DNA from 3 places in the Paenibacillus ihbetae genome. Region 3 is predicted to be linked to each of the others. Evidence: riboswitches for the same ligand, from Rfam matches in the RefSeq annotation. Region 3 holds a riboswitch; each other region holds the start of a gene.
What was found. Region 3 has a riboswitch for cyclic di-GMP ahead of BBD41_RS15310 (isopeptide-forming domain-containing fimbrial protein). Riboswitches for the same ligand answer to the same signal wherever they lie in the genome.
Positions count from the first base shown of each region.

Region 1: another riboswitch for cyclic di-GMP. It lies ahead of BBD41_RS10885 (cadherin-like beta sandwich domain-containing protein); the one in region 3 lies ahead of BBD41_RS15310 (isopeptide-forming domain-containing fimbrial protein).
Region 2: another riboswitch for cyclic di-GMP. It lies ahead of BBD41_RS13100 (isopeptide-forming domain-containing fimbrial protein); the one in region 3 lies ahead of BBD41_RS15310 (isopeptide-forming domain-containing fimbrial protein).

Region 1 is NZ_CP016809.1:2,420,939-2,427,425, forward strand. Features, by position in the region: gene BBD41_RS10870 (ABC transporter permease) at 1-18, shown strand, start outside; gene BBD41_RS10875 (DedA family protein) at 74-685, shown strand; gene BBD41_RS10880 (undecaprenyl-diphosphate phosphatase) at 822-1,664, shown strand; cyclic di-GMP riboswitch class I at 2,292-2,386, shown strand; gene BBD41_RS10885 (cadherin-like beta sandwich domain-containing protein) at 2,646-4,874, shown strand; gene BBD41_RS10890 (TIR domain-containing protein) at 5,159-5,479, opposite strand; gene BBD41_RS10895 (helix-turn-helix domain-containing protein) at 5,584-6,487, opposite strand, start outside.
Region 2 is NZ_CP016809.1:2,934,128-2,940,614, reverse strand. Features, by position in the region: gene BBD41_RS13100 (isopeptide-forming domain-containing fimbrial protein) at 1-2,174, opposite strand, end outside; cyclic di-GMP riboswitch class I at 2,556-2,653, opposite strand; gene BBD41_RS13095 (kanamycin nucleotidyltransferase C-terminal domain-containing protein) at 2,974-3,735, opposite strand; partial or broken gene BBD41_RS13090 (class I SAM-dependent methyltransferase) at 3,995-4,710, shown strand; gene BBD41_RS13085 (hypothetical protein) at 4,815-5,252, shown strand; gene BBD41_RS13080 (LOG family protein) at 5,353-5,931, opposite strand; gene BBD41_RS13075 (MazG nucleotide pyrophosphohydrolase domain-containing protein) at 6,234-6,487, shown strand, end outside.
Region 3 is NZ_CP016809.1:3,441,461-3,447,947, reverse strand. Features, by position in the region: gene BBD41_RS15310 (isopeptide-forming domain-containing fimbrial protein) at 1-3,412, opposite strand, end outside; cyclic di-GMP riboswitch class I at 3,746-3,845, opposite strand; gene BBD41_RS15305 (hypothetical protein) at 4,162-4,437, opposite strand; gene BBD41_RS15300 (hypothetical protein) at 4,418-5,161, opposite strand; cyclic di-GMP riboswitch class I at 5,450-5,547, opposite strand; gene BBD41_RS15295 (helix-turn-helix transcriptional regulator) at 5,669-6,388, opposite strand.

The DNA of each region.
Region 1 (6,487 bases), 1.0 Mb from region 3:
AAGCAGACCCTGATCTAAGGGGATCAGCGATCGACGCTCCCAGGCCTTTAACTATGTGAAAGAGGTGTAACTTTTGGAAAACTGGATTACGGATATTATGGAGCAATTCGGCTATGTCGGGATCTTCCTGATGATCGCCCTGGAAAACGTGTTTCCTCCGATTCCGTCCGAGGTAATTCTCACCTTCGGAGGGTTTATGACCACCTATACCAAGCTCAGCGTACCCGGCGTTATTCTTGCCGCAACCCTCGGCTCCGTCGTCGGAGCCGTCATCCTGTACGGTATCGGCCGCCTGCTGGACGTGGAGCGGCTGGAGAAGATCGTGGATCGCTGGGGACATATTCTCCGTGTGAAAAAAGAAGATATCCGCAAAGCGGATGCCTGGTTCGATAAATACGGCTACTGGACGGTGCTCTTCTGCCGCATGATTCCGCTGATCCGGAGCCTGATTTCCATCCCGGCGGGCATGTCCAACATGAAATTCGGCATGTTCCTCCTCTTCACCACGATCGGCACCTTGATCTGGAACGTCATTCTGGTCTCGGTCGGCGCCGCGCTTGGCGAATCCTGGGAAGATATCGTCGCCTTCATGGACGTATACTCCAATATCGCTTATGCTGTAATAGCTGTGGCCGTTATCGCATTCCTGATCATCTTTTTCCGCAAGCGCAGAAAATCCGCTTAACGGTACCAGGCACATGCCTATGGTACGTGAGGTTGGCATGACCGGTTGACCTTTCGGCTTCTTCATGCCATGAATCATTAACGACGCTGCATTTTTACATTTTTCATTTTTTTAAGTAAGGGAGAGACTTTAGGTCATGGATTTTTTAACTATCCTCAAAGCAATCATTCTAGGAATCGTCGAGGGACTGACCGAGTTCGCTCCCGTTTCCTCTACCGGCCATATGATCATCGTGGATGACATGTGGCTGAAATCCGAAGAGTTTCTTACGAAATACGTAGCCAACACCTTTAAGGTCGTCATTCAGCTCGGCTCGATCCTCGCGGTCGTTGTCGTGTTTAAAGATCGCTTTCTTGATCTTCTCGGCCTGAAGCGCAAAAAGCCCGAAGCCGGCGTTCCCGCCGGTACCGGGCGCCTGAAGCTGAGCCAAGTGATCGTCGGCTTGATTCCGGCGGGCGTGCTGGGCGTATTGTTTGAGGACTTTATCGACGAGCATCTGTTCTCGACGGAAACGGTGCTGATCGGTCTTGTCCTTGGGGCGATCTTTATGATCGTCGCGGACAAGATGAGCTCGAACAAGGAAGCGAAAATCGTATCGGTCGATCAGATTACGTACAAGCAGGCTTTCAGTGTCGGCCTGATTCAATGCCTGTCGCTATGGCCGGGCTTCTCCCGTTCAGGCTCCACCATCTCTGGAGGCGTCATGCTCGGCATGAGCCACCGTGCAGCCGCAGACTTCACATTCATCATGGCGGTGCCGATCATGTTCGGGGCAAGCTTGCTGTCCTTGCTGAAAAACTGGGAGTATTTCACGCTGGAGGCGCTGCCGTTCTTCATCGCCGGGTTCTTGGCAGCCTTCGTGTTCGCGCTGATCTCGATCCGCTTCTTCCTGAAGCTGATTAACCGGATCAAGCTGGTGCCGTTTGCGATTTACCGTATTGTGTTGGCAGCGGTTATTGCGCTGGTGCTGTATCTGTAATTTTAAGGGCGTGCGGGTAGCGCTCAGAGGACGCTTCGCGTACGTATCGTTTCTACGATCGCTGTTGTCGCCGGATTTCTCGAATTGTCTCCAGCAAGGGGGAAATCCGGCGACAAAGGCGAACACTCCGTTTCTTCGGAATCGATTCGTCCGCTCCGCTGGGCGCAAGGGATCCGCAATTTCCCGCTGCCTATGTGTGGGGAGAAATAAAGGAGGGCAAGATTTCATTTCTTGCCCTCCTTCTTGTTGTTGGCGAGCTTTTCGGTTCAGTCCGAGTACGCAACTCTTCCCTCTCCCCCTCCGCTGACACCTCTTATTGGTAGATCTATACTCCTGTTTTTAAGATTTCAATATGTGCCCAGAGAAACAGCCTCGCGCAAATTACAGAATTCGACTTTTTATGACAAGAGACATTCTTTTAGCGGTTTACTGGTCTGCGATACTATTAGTACCACTGTTTTTCTGAGACTATAAGCTGAATAGGCCACCCCACCACAGAACTTCGATATCATTTCCTCTATCAGAGTCTCTGAACAGAAGAAGAGATATAAACCTTCAGGCCTATACCAAAAATTTCCGCCCGTTTGTATAGTTCAATTGTCAACAAATGTAACAAAAAATCGAACCGTTGGATCATGGCAAACCCGTTGAAAAGCGGGGACGCAAAGCTACAGGGGCTAAGGCGGATTAAAGTGCATCCGCTATGCCAGCCAGTTGCCCGAAACGGCAGATGAACCTTCGTCTGTTTGTGGGCAGATGAAGGTTTTTTGGCGTTCAAAAAATCATCTTCCAAAGGTCGAATTATCCACGTGAAGGAGGTTCGATGATGAGAGAGCCCGTCTTAAGAGCGGCAGCATCCTTGCGGTGCTATTAAGATGGTCTCACAGGAGAGACACTTAAATGTTGGGAGACGACCGATTATACGAATGTTGCTTTAAACTATCCAATCACCTCAACTCATCTCTGGCAGGAGGAATACAAATGCAAACAAGCCCTCGGCGGCCGTTTCAGCAATCGGTTTCATTCATTCTTTGTGTAACCCTGTTATTATCGTCATGGGTGGTCGTATCCTTCCCAACGACGGCTTCCGCGGCTCCCGCGACGGTAACTAAAGTATTACAAGAAGGCGTCGACGGGTATACGGGTATGAGTTCGGCTACCGTCAGCAGCCTAAAGCCTGATACGCCATCCCCCGGCATCTCAGTCCTTACAAGACGGGACTATGGAGACTATGGTGATTCTCGGCCATTTTTTAAGATCGATCTCCCCTCCATACCGCAAAACGCGACCATTACGGACGCTAAGTTTGAACTGAGCGCGCTTCCGTTCGGGAACTCGGGCAATGGGACCGTATCGGTTGACGTCTATAGAGTCGCTCAGGATTGGAATGAAAGCAGCATCACATGGAATACCTCCATTACGAATCCCATTTATGATTCGATCCCTTACTCAACCAAACCGATCGGCTGCGCTGGAAATAGTGCAATATGCAGTTTCGATCTGACCGGCCTCGTGCAGCAATGGGTTGAGGGCACCTCGGAGAATTATGGTTTTATGCTGAAGGTTGCGGACGAAATACCATCCGTGAATTGGTCCAGAGGATTTCACCCGGAAACATTTTATGTAGTATCCCTCCGCCCTAAGCTGACAATTACCTACACCGTTGCTGCAACCGGCGTTGACGTAACACCCTCCACCCTTTCGCTGATTCGCGGCGGGAGCACGGAACAATTGATAGCAACGGTCCTGCCGGATACGGCCATGAATAAAAATGTGACATGGTCGTCGTCGGATCCCGCTATTGCGACGGTAGACGCAAGCGGCGTCGTTACGCCGGTCGGACGGGGCACGGCTACCATTACGGTGACGACGGAGGATGGAAGCTTCACGGACACAAGCACGGTGACGGTATCGGAGCCGACCGATCTAAGCCAATTGACGCTGTCGAAAGGCACCCTGTCGCCGGCGTTCGAAGCCGGAACGACCCATTATACAGCTGCCGTGACGAACGATGTGTATAGCCTGACGGTTACACCGATCACGGTGGATGCGCATGCAACCATGACCGTGAACGGGCATTTGGTCAAGAGCGGTACGCCATCGGAGGCGATTCAGCTGAACGTCGGTGACAATGAAATCACCGTGACGGTAACAGCACAGGATGGTACGACGAATACCTATATGGTGAAGGTAACCCGTGCGGCGAGCAACAGCGCGGACTTAACGAATGTGGAGCTGTCGAAAGGCACACTAACGCCGGCATTCGCCAGCGGGACGACCGCCTATGCGGCTGCTGTGACTAACGATGTATATAAGCTGACGATTACGGCGACAACGCTCGATGCAAATTCGACCGTGACGGTGAACGGGCAGCCGGTCAAGAGCGGCACTCCGTCGGAAGCCATCGAACTGAACGTCGGTGACAACAAAATCGTCGTGACGGTAACTGCGCAGGATGGAATAACGACGAAAACATACACGATCGTGGTTACCCGATTGAACGCAAGCTCGCCAGCACCTGATAATGGCGGGCACTCGGGTTCCTATAATGGCGGATCATCGTCAGGGCCACCGGTTAGCCCGGTGAACCCTTCAGAGGATAAAACCGACGAGCCTAAAGATACGGAAACCCCTTCGGAAGGGTCGAATGGAGCAGCTTGCCCGCAGCTCACATGGACGGACACCCGGAGTCATTGGGCGAGACCCTATATCGATACCGCTTCGCAACTCTGCATAATTAAAGGCGTTTCGAGCGATAAGCTTTTGCCGGATGAAGAGGTGACCAGACTGCAGTTCGCGCTAATGGTAGCTCGGGCGATGAAGCTGCAGCCTGTGGACCATACCGGTGTCCTGGAAGCCTATCAGGATCGGGAAGACATCCCTGCCTGGGCATCGGAGGAATTGTCCGCTGCGATCCAAGCGGGGATCATCGAAGGCTACAACGATGATATGCTGCGCCCGAACAAAAAGATCAGCCGGGCGGAATTGATCACCATGCTGATTCGAGGCCAGGGTCTATCTGCTGCCAATGCAGCGACTTCGTTCAAGGACGATGCTGAAATCCCGGCTTGGGCCAAAGGTTATGTTAGATATGCGGAGCAGCTAGGAGTCATCGAAGGCCGCTCCAATAACCGGTTTGAGCCGTCCAGCACCGCCACGCGGGCAGAAGCCGTCGTGATCCTGGTCCGCATGCTGCAAGACAAGCAATAAAGCCGCAGCGTTAAAGCATGCATGCTGCTGCAGGGAAGTTACAACTCCAAGTGCAGGCAATAGGCAATAGGCAATAGGCAATAGGCGGGTCGAAATAAAAAAGGAGGCAAGATCTCGTGTCTTGTCCTCCTTTTTATTGTCTCAGGGGTATAGTGAGGATCGTTCCGCCTATAGCAGATATGATCCTCACCCAGGTCCGCTTCCTCTCTCAAGCTCCGCTTACCGTCCCGACTGCACTCCTTCGCCCTCCGGGGTACCCTTAACGGCTTCAACTATCACTATCGTCAGCCCTCCGGCCCAGCCAGCGGCTCTTTGGAATAGTAGCGCACCGCTTTCCCACGCGAGCTTGCGTATGCGATCTCGCCCCGGGTGCTCTCCCCGATATAACCGTTCACATCGATGACGTAGATCTCGTCCGACATGTCGATTTTGCGGAAGTGCAGCTCCTTAAGCCTTGCCTCCTGCTCCGGCGTGATGTCGATGCCGTCGCTCTGCTCGAAAAAACCGACGCTGAGCACGATATGCCCGCCCAACGTCAGGGCCGCCTCAGCCTCCCGGAATTGAGGCTTGAACCTGGTCGACCCGCATAATGTAATGACTTTCATGGCTGCTCTCCTTTTCCTCAACGGTGATTAAGGGCATTTTGTCAGTCCCCCGATTTTCGCGGTGCCCATGATCCGGTTCGCTGGCGCCAATGGGCGCGATCTCCCTACTCTTCAAATGACAGGTTGGACGGTTCGTCCAACAGCTCATAATGTACGTCTAAATGGGTGGTTGGAACACTCAGGTCCACTTCTTCGAATCGGAAGCTGTCCACCCACACCTTGCCCGCTCCCATCAAGAGCACGCCAATCGAGATCGTGGCGCTCTCCTCCGGCACGTCCAGCACGATGGCGTAATGGTTCCAATTCGTGCTCCCGGCGATGCGGCGGTCGTGCATGTTATCGAACTGGAGCACGTCCTCGGCGTGGTTGTCGATACGCATCCACAAGCCGCAATACTCGGCGACGTTGTCGGTTTTGACGAAGCCGGAGAATCTCATCCGCTTCCCCCTGTATTTGTCGGCTTTGAACTGCTGCATCATCGTGGCGAAAGCGCCGGGATCCATCGGCGTCAGGGCGCGTAAATAGCCGGATGCGCTTCCTTGATGCACGACGGTCCGATCGACTCCCATTTCATAATCCTGCGGGTGGCTTCCGCTCAGGAACCAGCCCTTCAGAGCGGATGGATTGCTTGCTTGTTGATTCATGCTAACATCTCCCTTGGCTTGGATTGAGCTTTGCGCGTGGAGCGAGAAGATTTTCCGGTAGCGTCCGGGCGGGATGCCGTACATTTTTTTAAACGCTCTCGTAAAAGACTCCTGGCTTTCAAAGTGGCAGTGCAGCGAAATATCGATGATCGGCGTTTCGGTATGGAGCAATAGCTGCCCTGCCAAAGCCAGCCGGCGTCTTCTCAAATAGTCCGCAATGTTCAAGCCGACCTCTCGCCGGAACAATCTGTGAAAATGGTGCGGCGAAAATCCGGCATACGAGGCGATATCCGTCAGCGTCAGCGGCTGCTCCAGATGCTGCTCCATATACGCAATGCTTTTTTGGATGATCTGTTTCGTGTTC
Region 2 (6,487 bases), 510 kb from region 3:
GTGCAGGCATTGACAACTTCTCTTTCGGTAATTTGACTCGTTGTCTCATTCGACTCGGTCGTTTCATCCTTGTCTGTGAGTAAGTTCTTGTAATCAACAGCCGCTTTATTGGTGACTGTCTGGCCGACATGGCTGGATAATGCTTTCACCTTGAATTGAAGCGTAATACCTTCAGGCAAGTCATTGGTATTCTGCAAATTCCCGAGCCTAATGATCACCTTGTTGCCGTCAAAGTGCCCTGCATCTGTATCATCTGCATCGGTTAGGTCAACGGCATTGGTCCCGCTCACCATTTTCATGGAGCCTGGAACATATTCCGTGCCCGCAGGAATGACGTCTTCAAAGACAGTATTTGCGGCAACGTCTCCACCTTCATTTTTAACTGTGACTTCGTAGGTGAGTTCATCGCCTTCAAAAACGTCTCCAGCAGGAGAAACAGATTTCTCTGCGATAACACATGGTTCGGTTCCCAGGAAGATGTTGTCCAGGTGGTTGCCGTAACCGATTGATCCACTGGATGTCGAAACGGCTTCAAACCCAAACCTTGTCATCGTTTGTCCAGCTGGAACGGTATATGTTCCTGTATAGGTTTCCCACGCCGTGTTCCCTGACGACATTTGTTTTTGTGGAACCGTATCATAGGGATTGTCTGTTGCCGGACCAATGCGAACCTGCATCGTATCCACTCCATACCGACCCTTATGGGAGAGTCTCCAATAGATTGTCTGTCCAGGTGTGGTCGGCACGTCTTGGTATAACATGCCGTTCTCAACGGCATTTAACTCCGCATAACGATTACCGTCAACAGGGGCCGGTTGCTGCTTAACTTCAGGATCAGGATAACCCTGAGCGTAATCCCAAATTTCAATTAAGTGAACATTGGCTCCATTACCTGTATCCGTTGTCATCCATCCTGGCACTTCATCCTGATAGAACATAAAAGGACTGTTGACTGGGTCATAGGATCCTCGTTCAGGTCCTTCTTCAAAACTACCATTAATCAAGGCCACTCGGTTTCCACATGCGTTAGGTGGAGTCGTTGGAGGAACCGAATCCGATACTTCAACGTTAATCGTAGCTTCGGCAGTGGCGCATTTGCCGTCATTGGCGATGACGGTGAAGCTATCGGTGCCGATAAAGTCTTGTGCTGGCGTATACGACCAAGTTCCGTCCGCATTAACCGTCACAGTTCCGTTCTGAGGATCCGTCGCGCCTTTGGCGTACGTCAATGGATCTCCATCCGGGTCGGCGCCGATTACTTGTCCCGAGACCGGCGTATTTACCGCGGTGACTTTTGAATCACCCGGCACAACGGGTGCCTCGTTCACTTTGTAAGTATTATTCGGATCGAGAGTATCGATCGGTGCGTATGCATTCACAAAATACCAGCTATGGATATCATGCGTCTCGTAATTCGGAGATCCTGTTGATCCTGTAAAACCGGCATGAATCGATTGTCCGTTAAATATCGAACCAAGATCGATGCCATTGACATCTAAAACTTTGCTGGCATTTACCCGATCCGGCGAAGTGCCCAGATGAACCTGAACATTCCGAGTTGAACTATTGTAATCGATCCACGTATAGTACTGGGTTCCGTCAGACAATTTGAAGCTGGTGCTGTCTAAATCGGTATACCAGCCTGCTTGATTCACTACGTCTCCATTTACCGCAAGTCCAACGTAGTTTGAAGAAGGATCCTTATAAACATCGTTTTTAAACGTGTCATATTTAACGGCAAAACTCGGACTAATGCCGTAATATCCCAAGCCGCCACCGTTCATATTCTGGCTGGTTGTGCCAGTCTGGAGCGTAAAGGTCAATCCATCGCTTGCGCCTTGAGCGCTCGGGTTACTCATTTTAAAAGAAAAGGCCGTGCTGAATGAATAATTGTCTCTAGGACACAGTGCGGTATTGTTAAATGCGGCTCCGCTTTGTAATGTAGTCGGCTGTGTCAATCGTATAAAATTTTGCCCTTGAGCGATTGTGGCATGACCATCCAAGGTAAATTGATTGACCGTATTTTGGGAGAATTCATCAAATTTAAAATTCAGCCAGTTATCTGCAGCCGCCTCAGCCTGTTGAGGGTACAGAGGCAGAAGCTGACCGAACAAAATGATGAAAACAGCCGCCAAACACTTTAAACGCCGACTGAATATCGATGTTCTGTTCATCGTTTCCTCCCTTATTTCTAGTGAGAGACTTTAGAGCCATCCAAGGCTGTCAATAAATTAAATGAATGATGGGATATTGTAAATTTAAAGGCAGCTCAGGGTATATGTACTACAGAGTGATGTTCGAGCAGATCGAACACTTTAGTTGGCTCTAATCATAATCTTATGCTGCACGGCGAATGTTTCTTGATCGCCTGGTTTTCCAACCCCTCCTTCGACGTATTAATCAATTTTTCTCCCCAAAGCTCCTTCCCTCCTCGCAGGTTCATTATCTATAGACAGGGCTTGAAACCCCAGCTATCAAAATAGTAAAAATTTTATCTAAAAATTAAAGAAACCCCCGTCCAAAGGCAACGCTACCAGACGGAGGTCTCCGTCGTATTCGGCAGCTGGCTGGCACTAGCATTTGCTCTATAGCAAATCCGTTAGCCCCTATAGCTTTGCGTCCCCATTTTTCAATGGGTTTGCCATGTTCGTACGAACTAGAACAGATATGTATTTGGAAAATTTAACATTTACTTAAACATATAATATATAAGTATCGAAAGTTAGGGTCCTAAGCCTTATTTTTGTAGCATTTTCTTCCTTTGTGTCGTTAATACTCACTTAGCATCGAAAAAAAGGAGATTAATTCGAGAAAGCTGAGTGAAGCGGGGGACGTGCAGCACCGGGGCTGCACGGAGTATAAGATCGACAGCCATTCAAGCATGCTCTAGACCAGAAACCTTACGCAAAGGGAGGAGTAACGGAACGGTGTAACAATTAGCTGCTGTTCGTGATGCTGTTTTTTCTACGGCAATCAAAAAGGAAGCTTGTCCAACTTATACTCGATGCCCATCTCCCCAAACCATTCGTTTAGTCCAGTCCACAAATGCTCGCAGCGCTCATATACCAGCTCCGAATCATGAAGCTGCCCGCGGGTCACCAATTCGATAAGCTCATCATAGCCCGATGGGCGAGATGGCATTTGAAGCGATTCCTCATAGGTTCTGGCTCGGGTAGTATAGAAGGTTTTGTTGGCGAGCCCGATCAGCTTGGCGCTCTGCCACGCCAGATCCTTGGCACCGAGGGCCAGGTAGCCGTGATTGCCAGCCAATTTATTGTTGCGGATTTTGCCCATCGTTTCATAAGGCTCCCAAATCATAAATTCTCTCATTACGTCCCGAATTGCTTCGTCGGAAATGTGCATCGGCCGTGTGCGAATCTCATCGAGCAGCCGGTCCGGATCATAGATTGCTTGCAAATGAGCATATGCGCCTGCCTTAATGGCCCAGGAATCGTCAACGGTCGCCGCGGAGCGCATCGCTTCGCGTTTTTGCTTCATTCCGATTTCGATTTTGAATGGGGGATAGATAAATTCATGCCCGGGAAGAGAGAAACCATCCTTCGTAATAACCCGAAGCTCGATATCGGAGTAAGGCCCGTCGATCCCTTGGGCAAGCGAGCCGTACAGGCCGATCGCCAGAATGGCATCGCCATGAAGCTGAAGCAGCCGATCCTTGATTTGGGCGACCAATTTCATTTTTTCCTCTCTTGTCGTGGGAGCAGGGTAAGGCAGCATATGTGTGACCCTCCTTATATGGCTTTTTTCAAATTGAATACGTACATAAAAAGAGTATAGCTTAAACACCGGAGTTCGGATATGAAGTGGGTAAGGAGCGTCAGAGAGGGGAAGTGTGGAGAGTTAGGAACCATTGCGGCTTGCTTCGATCGATAAATGGCTAATATCCACCCATTCCATCATATGGTAATATAGGTTTGCGGAGATGGCGCTTGGATGGCCGGGATCCGCACCAAGATCATAGCTGAGGTGAGATGAGATGAGAAGAGACGAGATGAGGCAAGGGAAGACGAAGCTGGAATTGGACCGGGTGGTGTTTATCGGCCGGACCTATGAGGAGTATATGCAGATGTTTGATCTGCAGGCAAAGGAGCTGGCAGGCAAGAAAATATTAGATTGCCCTGCCGGAGCATGCTCCTTTACGGCGCATGCCGCAGCGGCCGGATTGGATGTCACCGCAAGCGATATCGCTTACGATCATCGGATCGAGGATCTGGAGCGGAAGGGCCTGGAGGATACCGCGCACGCAATGGAATCCATGGAGCAGACGAAGCGAAACTTTGTATGGGACTTTTACGGGGATGTTGCGGGCGTTAGCCGTCATCGCCATCAAGCCCTCCGGGACTGTGTTGCGGATATGAGAGCACATCCGGAGCGGTATGTGGCTGCGGTGCTGCCGGAGCTGCCATTTTGCGATGAACAGTTCGATCTGGTGTTATCCGCCCATTTTCTGTTTATGTACAGCGATCGTTTGGACTATGACTTTCACCGAAACACGATCCGAGAACTGCTTCGGGTTACTTCGGAGGAAGTGCGTATTTTTCCGCTCACGGATTTATCGGGGAACCGATATGAACATCTGGAGCGATTGATTCAAGATTTGGAAGCGGAGGTCTCGAAGTGACCGAGAACCAGGTGTCCTATGAATTTATGATCAATGGCAACTCCATGCTGCGGATTCGAAAAACAAGATGAGGAAACCAGGGGGCCGATCAACATTCGGCTCCCTTTCTTTATGGTGATGTTTTAAGCGTGGGAGTAAGATTTTCGTATAACTGTGAGGTGAATGGTTCTTGAAAGTGATCAAATGGATGACTGTTGCTGTATTTCTTTGCTGCACCTTTGTTTTAGGGTCGTGTTCTCCACAGCAGGCGCAGAATTCTCTACCTGAAGATCAAGAAGCACAGCCTAGACAGCTGCCCCAAGCCAAAATTTCAAATGTATCTACAACCCTAGAGGAACAGGACAACTGGTTCATCGTTCCGGAAAACACGGAAACCGTGACATTTAAGGTGGAAGCGGAGCATACGAATACGGTTCTGTTCTGGATTGCTCCTACAGGTACCGAGACAGGGAAGGAACGTAAAATAATAGGTTATGATACCGATGGTTCCGATGGCTGGTCATTGGAATGGAAGGTAGGAAATCAAGCGCTGCATGATCATATATCGATTGAAGCATTGGGCGTTGATGGCCGCACAATGGATAGTTATACGCTAAATATACATTCTGAATGAGGGAGCCGACTCTGGCATTCAATGCAAAAAGAGGCTGTATCTCAAGATTCCTCGGGGAAACTTGAGTCAGCCTCTTATGTAACCAAGGACCTCTCGCGACTTAATCAAGATCCTTCCACTTCATATCCAGCGTAGGCGGCGTATAGCTCTCCATCAGCTCAAGAAGCTTGATCGGATCGTCGGAAATGTTGATCAGATTCAAATGGGATGAATTTGCAAAGCCCGCGGTAATGCTGGATTGGACCAGGCTCATCAGCGGGTCGTAGTAATTCCGGATATTCAGCAGCCCGATCGGCTTCTGGTGAATCCCGATTTGAGACCAGCACAACACCTCGAACAATTCCTCAAAGGTTCCGAAGCCCCCAGGCAAAGCGATAAAGCCGTCGGCATATTTCCCCATCGTTGCCTTACGCTCATGCATATCCGCAACTTCAATCAGCTGAGTTAGTCCGGTATGTACAATTTCGCCCTTAAATAATCCCCGGGGCATGACCCCAATGACCTCGCCGCCAAGCTCAAGCACCGTATTGGCCACCTCGCCCATCAGTCCGACACGCGACCCCCCGTACACCAGCCGGTATTGTTTTCGGGCAATCAGTTCGCCGAGCGCTGCCGCTTGGGTCTTATAATCCGGATGCTCCCCCATGTTCGAGCCTGCAAATACGCATATTGATTTCAATTCAGCCACTCCTAACCAGATGTTGATAATAACTTCGAGTAATCATACTATATATAGTGATTGGTGTCATGGATCGAAAAAGCGATGTCTTCGTGTTCTTCAAGTTAGAGCATGTTTATATCGTACTCGCCTTATGTTAAACCGCATGGTAGAAGATTCCCCTTGTATGTAAAATTTATGAATAAGCCAAGAACACTCACGGTTTCAATCATGAAATGAATCGGCTTTGGGCAATGCGTATCTACTTAGCGGCTCAAGACCCAGGTTACAGCCCAGAACACGGAGGTATTTGGACAGTGGACATGAACGAAGCGCAGCAATGGATCAAGCAATTTTACGGAGAGCGGGGCTGGACTGAACACGGCCCTTTTATCCGAATCGGTTTTCTGATGGAGGAGGCGGGGGAAGCCGCCAGGGCAGTACGTGCTTTTGAAATCGGGAGAGACCGGCCGGACGAGGAAGTGTCGTCTCAAGAGCGGCTGAAGCAGGATTTGGTGGAGGAAATCGGCGACGTTCTTGGCAATATATCATTGCTGGCCGATCTCTATGATATATC
Region 3 (6,487 bases):
TCGTATTCCGTGCCTGAATCGTGTACCGCAACGTATCGCCTGGTTCAGGGTTACCAGGGTCCGTGTTTCCGGCAGCCTTCGTTTGAAGGACGGCATTTTTGCTGGACTCCAGAACAGGAGGATTGAAACGGACCGTCGTGGTGGTTTCGTTCGATTCCTTCTCTTCCGTGTCGCCTGTTAGTAAGTTGTTATAGCTGATTTGTGCTTTGTTCTTAATTTGCTGATTGGCGGCGCTTGCTAGAACCTTGACTTTAAATTGCACGGTAACGCCGTCAGCCAATTGGCTCGTATTGGCCAAGTCGCCTAACTGAATGCTGACCTGGCTGCCGTCAAAGCGACCTTCGTCGGTGTCGTCGGCATCCGTCAGGTCTTTGGTGGTCGAGCCCAGGATCAATTTCATGGAGCCAGGGACATATTCCGTTCCTTGCGGAATCAGATCCATCACGCTTGCATCGGCGGCGATGTCTCCGCCTTCATTCTTGATCTGAATCTCGTAGGTTACTTCATCGCCGGCACTCACTTCTTGTGGAGATGCGGTCTTGTTAGCTGTCACACAAGGCGACGTACCAAGGAAAATATCATCGATGAAGTTTCCAGCTCCAATGTTTCCACTTGCTGTACTCACCGCCTCAAAGCCGAAGCGAGTGACCGTTTGTCCTGCTGGGACCGTATACGTGCCTGTATAGGTTCCCCATGCTTTGTTACCGTCCGTCATTTGTTCTTGAACTTTGGTGTCGTACGGGTTAGCCGTTGCTGCTCCAATACGAAGCTGCATCGTGTCAACCCCTTGCCGTCCCATATGGGATAGGCGCCAATAGATGGTCTGTCCAGGGGTTGTCTTCACATCCTGGTAAAGCATCCCGTTTTCATAAGCATTTAGTTCCGCCCATTTCCCGCCGTCCGGGGGAGCTGGCCAGTTCTTTACAACCGCAGGATTATTTCGCTCCCAGTCCCATAGTTCAATGACTGGATAACCGTTAGCATCATCCGTGGTCTTCCATCCAGGTACTTCGGATTCATAATAGTAGAGTCCGGACGTATTAACAGCAGTTCCCCGGACAGCGCCTTGCTCAAAACTGCCATTGATCATTGCAACTGGCCTAGCGCAAGCATCAATGACTTCTCTTTCGAGAATACCACTCGACACTTCATTAGAATCGATCGTTTCCTCTTTGCCTGCCAGTAAGTTCTTATAATCAACAGTCGCTTGATTGGTGACCGTCTGGCCGACATGGCTGGATAATGCTTTCACTCTGAATTGAACTGTGATGCCGTCAGGCAAGTCATTGGTATTCTGCAAATTTCCGAGCCTAATGATCACCTTGCTGCCGTCAAAGTGTCCTGCATCTGTATCATCTGCATCGGTTAGATCAATGGTATTGGTCCCGCTCACCATTCTCATGGAGCCTGGAACATATTCCGTGCCCGCAGGAATGACGTCTTCAAAGACGGTATTTGCGGCAACGTCTCCGCCTTCATTTTTAACTGTGACTTCGTAAGTAAGTTCATCGCCTTCAAAAACTTCTCCAGCAGGAGAAACGGATTTCTCTGCGATAACACATGGTTCAGTTCCCAGGAAGATGTTGTCCAGGTAATTACCGAAAGCCAAGGCTCCAGTAGATGTACTAATTGCTTTAAATCCAAAACGTGTTACTGTTTGACCTGCAGGAACCGTATAACTCCCGGAATAAGTTTCCCATGCAGTCCCAGTTGAAATTCTCTTTATTTCTGGCGTGGTATTGAATGGATCGTTCGTAACCGGTCCAATATTAACACTCATCGTGTCCACGCCACTATATCCTCTGTGATCTAAGCGCCAATAGATTGTCTGCCCTGGTACAGTTGGTAAATCTTGATACAGCATACTATTTGTATCCGCATTTAATTCTGCAAATCTACTCGTAAGATTGTCCTGATTCGGAGTGTTTGAAGGTATCGTGCTTGGTCGGGCAGGGTCCATGATTTGAATGATCCCTCTTGGTGTACGGTTAGTATCCGTCGTATTCCACCCTGGAACCGTGTCTGCATAGTAGTAACCGCCTCCGGCTACCGAGTTATCAAAAGTACCAGGTCCCTCCGGCTTTTCAAATTCACCATTAATCAAAGCCACTGGTGATGAACAAGCATTTGGAGGATTAAGTGGATACACGTCAATCGCATTCTTCGGCTCATCAGGCATATCTAGATTGTCGCCCGTAACAGTTGCTACATTTTCGATGCTCTTACCGGCTTGACCCGAAGTGACCTTCACTTGAAAAGTGATACGATGCCACTCAGTGTCGGTTACATCGCCAATCGTTCCGGTTACTGTAGAATCGACAAACTCGCCTTGATCATTATCTCGATCATCACTGACCGGTTGCCCCTCCACTGTCAGTGTACCCGGAACATATTCCAAGCCTTCCGGAATCGTATCCGAGATAACCATGTTTCGAATCAGACTTTCAGAGATCGTATTTCGACTCTGAATCGTGTATAGCAGCGTATCTCCCACTTCAGGCTGGTCCGCAACGGTGTTTCCATCCGCTTTTTCTTGAATCTTCGCCGATTTCTGCGATTCAAGTTGAGGAGGATTTGGATCGAAATTAGGAATGACACGCGAAGCGGCATCGTAAGTAATCTCAATATTTGTAGAGCTCAGGAATCGATAGCTAAGTGTTTCTGGATCAAGTTCGTATACGAGCGTGTTGGTGTTTCCAGCGCCCACATACATTTTCCCGTTCGGCAGGAAGCTAAGAGCCCGCGGTCCAGGATCGATGGATTGGCCGTCTGCACTTACCATAGGAACAGAACGTATTACTTCTGCCGTTGCCGGATCGATTTGATAGACCTTTACCTGGTCAACAAGATCCAAAAGCCAAATAAACCCGTTTTTGTCATAAAGAATGTCGCCACCGTTGCTACTTGTCAAGCCGATAATAACCTTACGATCTTGCTGATTTGTTGTTATATCGTAGTATGCGAGATAATTCTCCCCATTTTCGGTGTAAATATAATAGTATTTATTATCCGGGCTAATTACGGCGTTTGCTGCTGTTCCGGTCAACGTGGCTACCTGTGTAGTAGCACCCGTTTCTGAAATCTTATACAGCCGATTGATGCCGCCACTTCCGCTAAATGCGTAGAAGGCATTTTCCGTCATGGACATCGCTAATCCATTATTAATGAGGAGTGCGTTGTTAAGTGCTAGGCTTGCCTTTGGGTCTAGCTCGCCCGGATTATTTCCGTCGATCTGGTAGATAGCATTCCCGGATATAATATAAGTATCAGTGTCATTAATCGAAAAGGATGCGGCCTGAGCCTGAGATGGCTGTAAAGGAAATATCCCGCCTAAAGCAACTAAAAATACACAAAACTGGATAAACAAACGCTTGATCAATTTTGTGCTCGTACCAGAATGAATACTGCTCAAACATCTCCCTCCAATCGTTGTTAGTCTTGGCCGTCATTGGACTGTAATGAGCCTTAAATTTAATACATTGCTAGTCAAATCGAATCCATACTTCGACTTATGGATTGATCTCAATCCATTTGATCAATACGAGCGAATGGCCGTAACGCCATCACTTACTCATCGCCTCCTACTATGTATTTCTTATTTTCCCAAAGGACGCTCCCTCCTCGAAGGTTCATCTTATCTATAGACAAGGCTTGTTGCCTCGACTAACGTTAATTAAAATTTGAAATAACTAAAAATGAAAAACCCGTCCAATAGCAAACGCTAACAGACGGGTCTTCCGTCGTATTCGGTAGCTGGCTGGCAATAGTACTTGCTTCTTTCAGCAAATCCATTAGCCCCTGTAGCTTTGCGTCCCCACTTTTCAATGGGTTTGCCATTATCGTACGAGCATTTTATGTAAATGTAAGTTTTAACATTTCCTTAATCTTACAACACATATAATTGATAAGTTAGGTTATATTGACTCAATTTCGTGGTAGTTTATCACTATTTGTCGTATTTTGGAATATAAGGCTTTAGTGCTATATCAACATTTATTTGCTAGCAATGATAAGCCGACAAGATCATTCCGAAACAAGATCTCATAAAAAGAATGGTTATTTTGGAAACTTAGTAGATCTATTAATGACGCGATCTATGTTAGAGGCGTCTGCGATAAAAAATACCGAAAATCGGTATTTTTTATGTTTGTTTTTATATCGTTATCCATTTTCAAGGATGCTGAGTAAACCTGCGGCAACTTCTTTTTGGGACTCAGGAATAGTATTCATCCATTCATGGAGAGCCAAACGTACGCCACTTTCAGTCAAAGTCTGAGTATCCATGATAAGTTGGAGCTGCGGTGGAAGAGCTATATCTTCCTGTTGACTGATGTCCACCGCCATGCCGATAACGGTGGCAAGCTCGCAAGGGCGATGGTCTGCAATGCTGCACTCCATAGACAAACCATATATGATTTCATTGTCTAGTTGACTCATATGATTTACCTCCCCAAGCTTGAAGTACATCCCGACGAAAGCTTGAATTCAATTCTGCGGCTTCCTTCTGCGCTAGTTGTAATGTCTCCGGATCAGGATTGACGTTGATTTTCCGTGAAATTACAGCAAAACGAGCGCCTACCAATTCCAGATCATCCGCTGTGGTGATGCCGTTCAACAGTTGATGGCGTGCCTCGCGAAGCTCGGGCAACAACCTCTTTACTTCATCGCGCATATTCGGATCCAGAGACTGTAGTTTTTCCGGTGCGAACCGAATTCGTTCTAAGCCATTCACCAATTCCTCAGAACGTTCAAGCCGCATCTGTACTTCGGGATGTTCTATACCGTCTACTCTGGCAAAACGGATGGCTTCTTTAAGCGATGCAGCAATTGCCGTCAATTCCGGTACGGGTTCAGCTAGTTTTTTCTGCAAGGAGGAAATGGCTTTTGCGTACTTGGCTAATACTTCACGGTCTCTCTCTGGTGTCGCCGCTAGCTTCTCCGGTGTCAAATCGTATTCCATCAGTGCGGAGATCTCCTCACGGGCAGTCTCTGCATCCCCCTCCTTTAGCGATACGGAGACCGCTGACAAGTGCGCTCTTGTACAGGGGATACAACCAACCGATACATGCATATCCGGGGCATATTGACTGTAAGGCACAGCTTCGTTTTTAATTGCTACAGCTTCGAAGGTATTGGAATCCTCCATTTTAATATCGCTCATAAATCATTTCCTCCTCAAAGTTTTAGTTTAGCTTCTATTAATTCCAGGATACTGTTTGGATCATATATCAAGAACGCTTCTTCGCCCAGTTCTCTCCGAAGTTCCAAAAGCGCTTATGCATTCAATAGATTTAATACAGCTTGAATACATATCATCCCCTCCTTGTCACACGATTCTGCTTTGGTGCCGTTATTTCGAGACGGGAGTGTGTTCCTCACCTCCTATAGCAAGATCACCTAGAATACAAAAAACCCCCGCCATGTTTAAATAGACGGAGGCTCCGTCGTATTCGGTAACTGGCTGGCATAGTGGTTGCATTAAAAACACCCACCTTAGCCCCTGTAGCTTTGCGTCGCCATCTTTCAACGGGTTTGCTATTATCGTACGATGTATGAAATTGTAAAAATTAATTAATCCTTCAACAACAACTTACTTTAAATTATAAGATTCGACGTAAATAAAAAAAATACCCAAAATTGGGTAATGGATGCGTATGTATTCCATTCTTTAGGTAAACTTCCTCAGAAACGCTCCTTTATGATTGACTCTCGTTTTGGCGTAAATTTTTTTAATAAACGTGCGGACCGTGCTTTGACTAATTCCATAGGTATCCGCGATTTCAGGCACGTTTTTATTTTCCAGCCACCCGTAGGCGATTTCCTTCTCGCGATTCGTTAATTTATATTGCTCAAAGAGGGAATAGGTCAGCTCCTTTTGCAGCATGGGATCCTTCTGGGGCAGCTTTTCTTCAATATTTTTGGCCAAATGCTCAATGAGGGGCAGGGCAAATGTAACCTCGTGAAAATAATGAAAACAGAGGCTGAGGTAGCCGATGATAACATTTTTGATTCGGATGGGCGTGCAAACGCAGGACAGCTCCGCAAACAATCGATTGCTGTGCTCGGCGCCGATTACGACTGAAGCCGAGTGTTTTTCCATGGATAAACCAATGGCATTGATTCCCGCCTTGTTCATAGCAGAAGATGTACCAATTTTCATATGGTTTCTTTCAAAGTAGCCTTTTAACAGCTCCGTCCCGCAATAGTCGATAATGGTTCCCTCTGGGTCCGCAATGACAAATAAATAAGGTATAGGCAGCAAATCGTTCATATTCCCGGTTTCCTCTTGCAACAGATACAGGATTTCTTTTCGCTCGATCAGCCTCTTTTTTATTTCAGTCATGCTGAGGAAATGATCGTTTACTTTCAGCAATGTTCTTTGGCCCATTATTTTCCCTTCTTCCTTGTTAAGAATAAGTGATTAATAATGAAATCGATCTCCTATTCATCGCCGCTGCAAAATCGTAGTCTTTTAGCGAAAAATAAA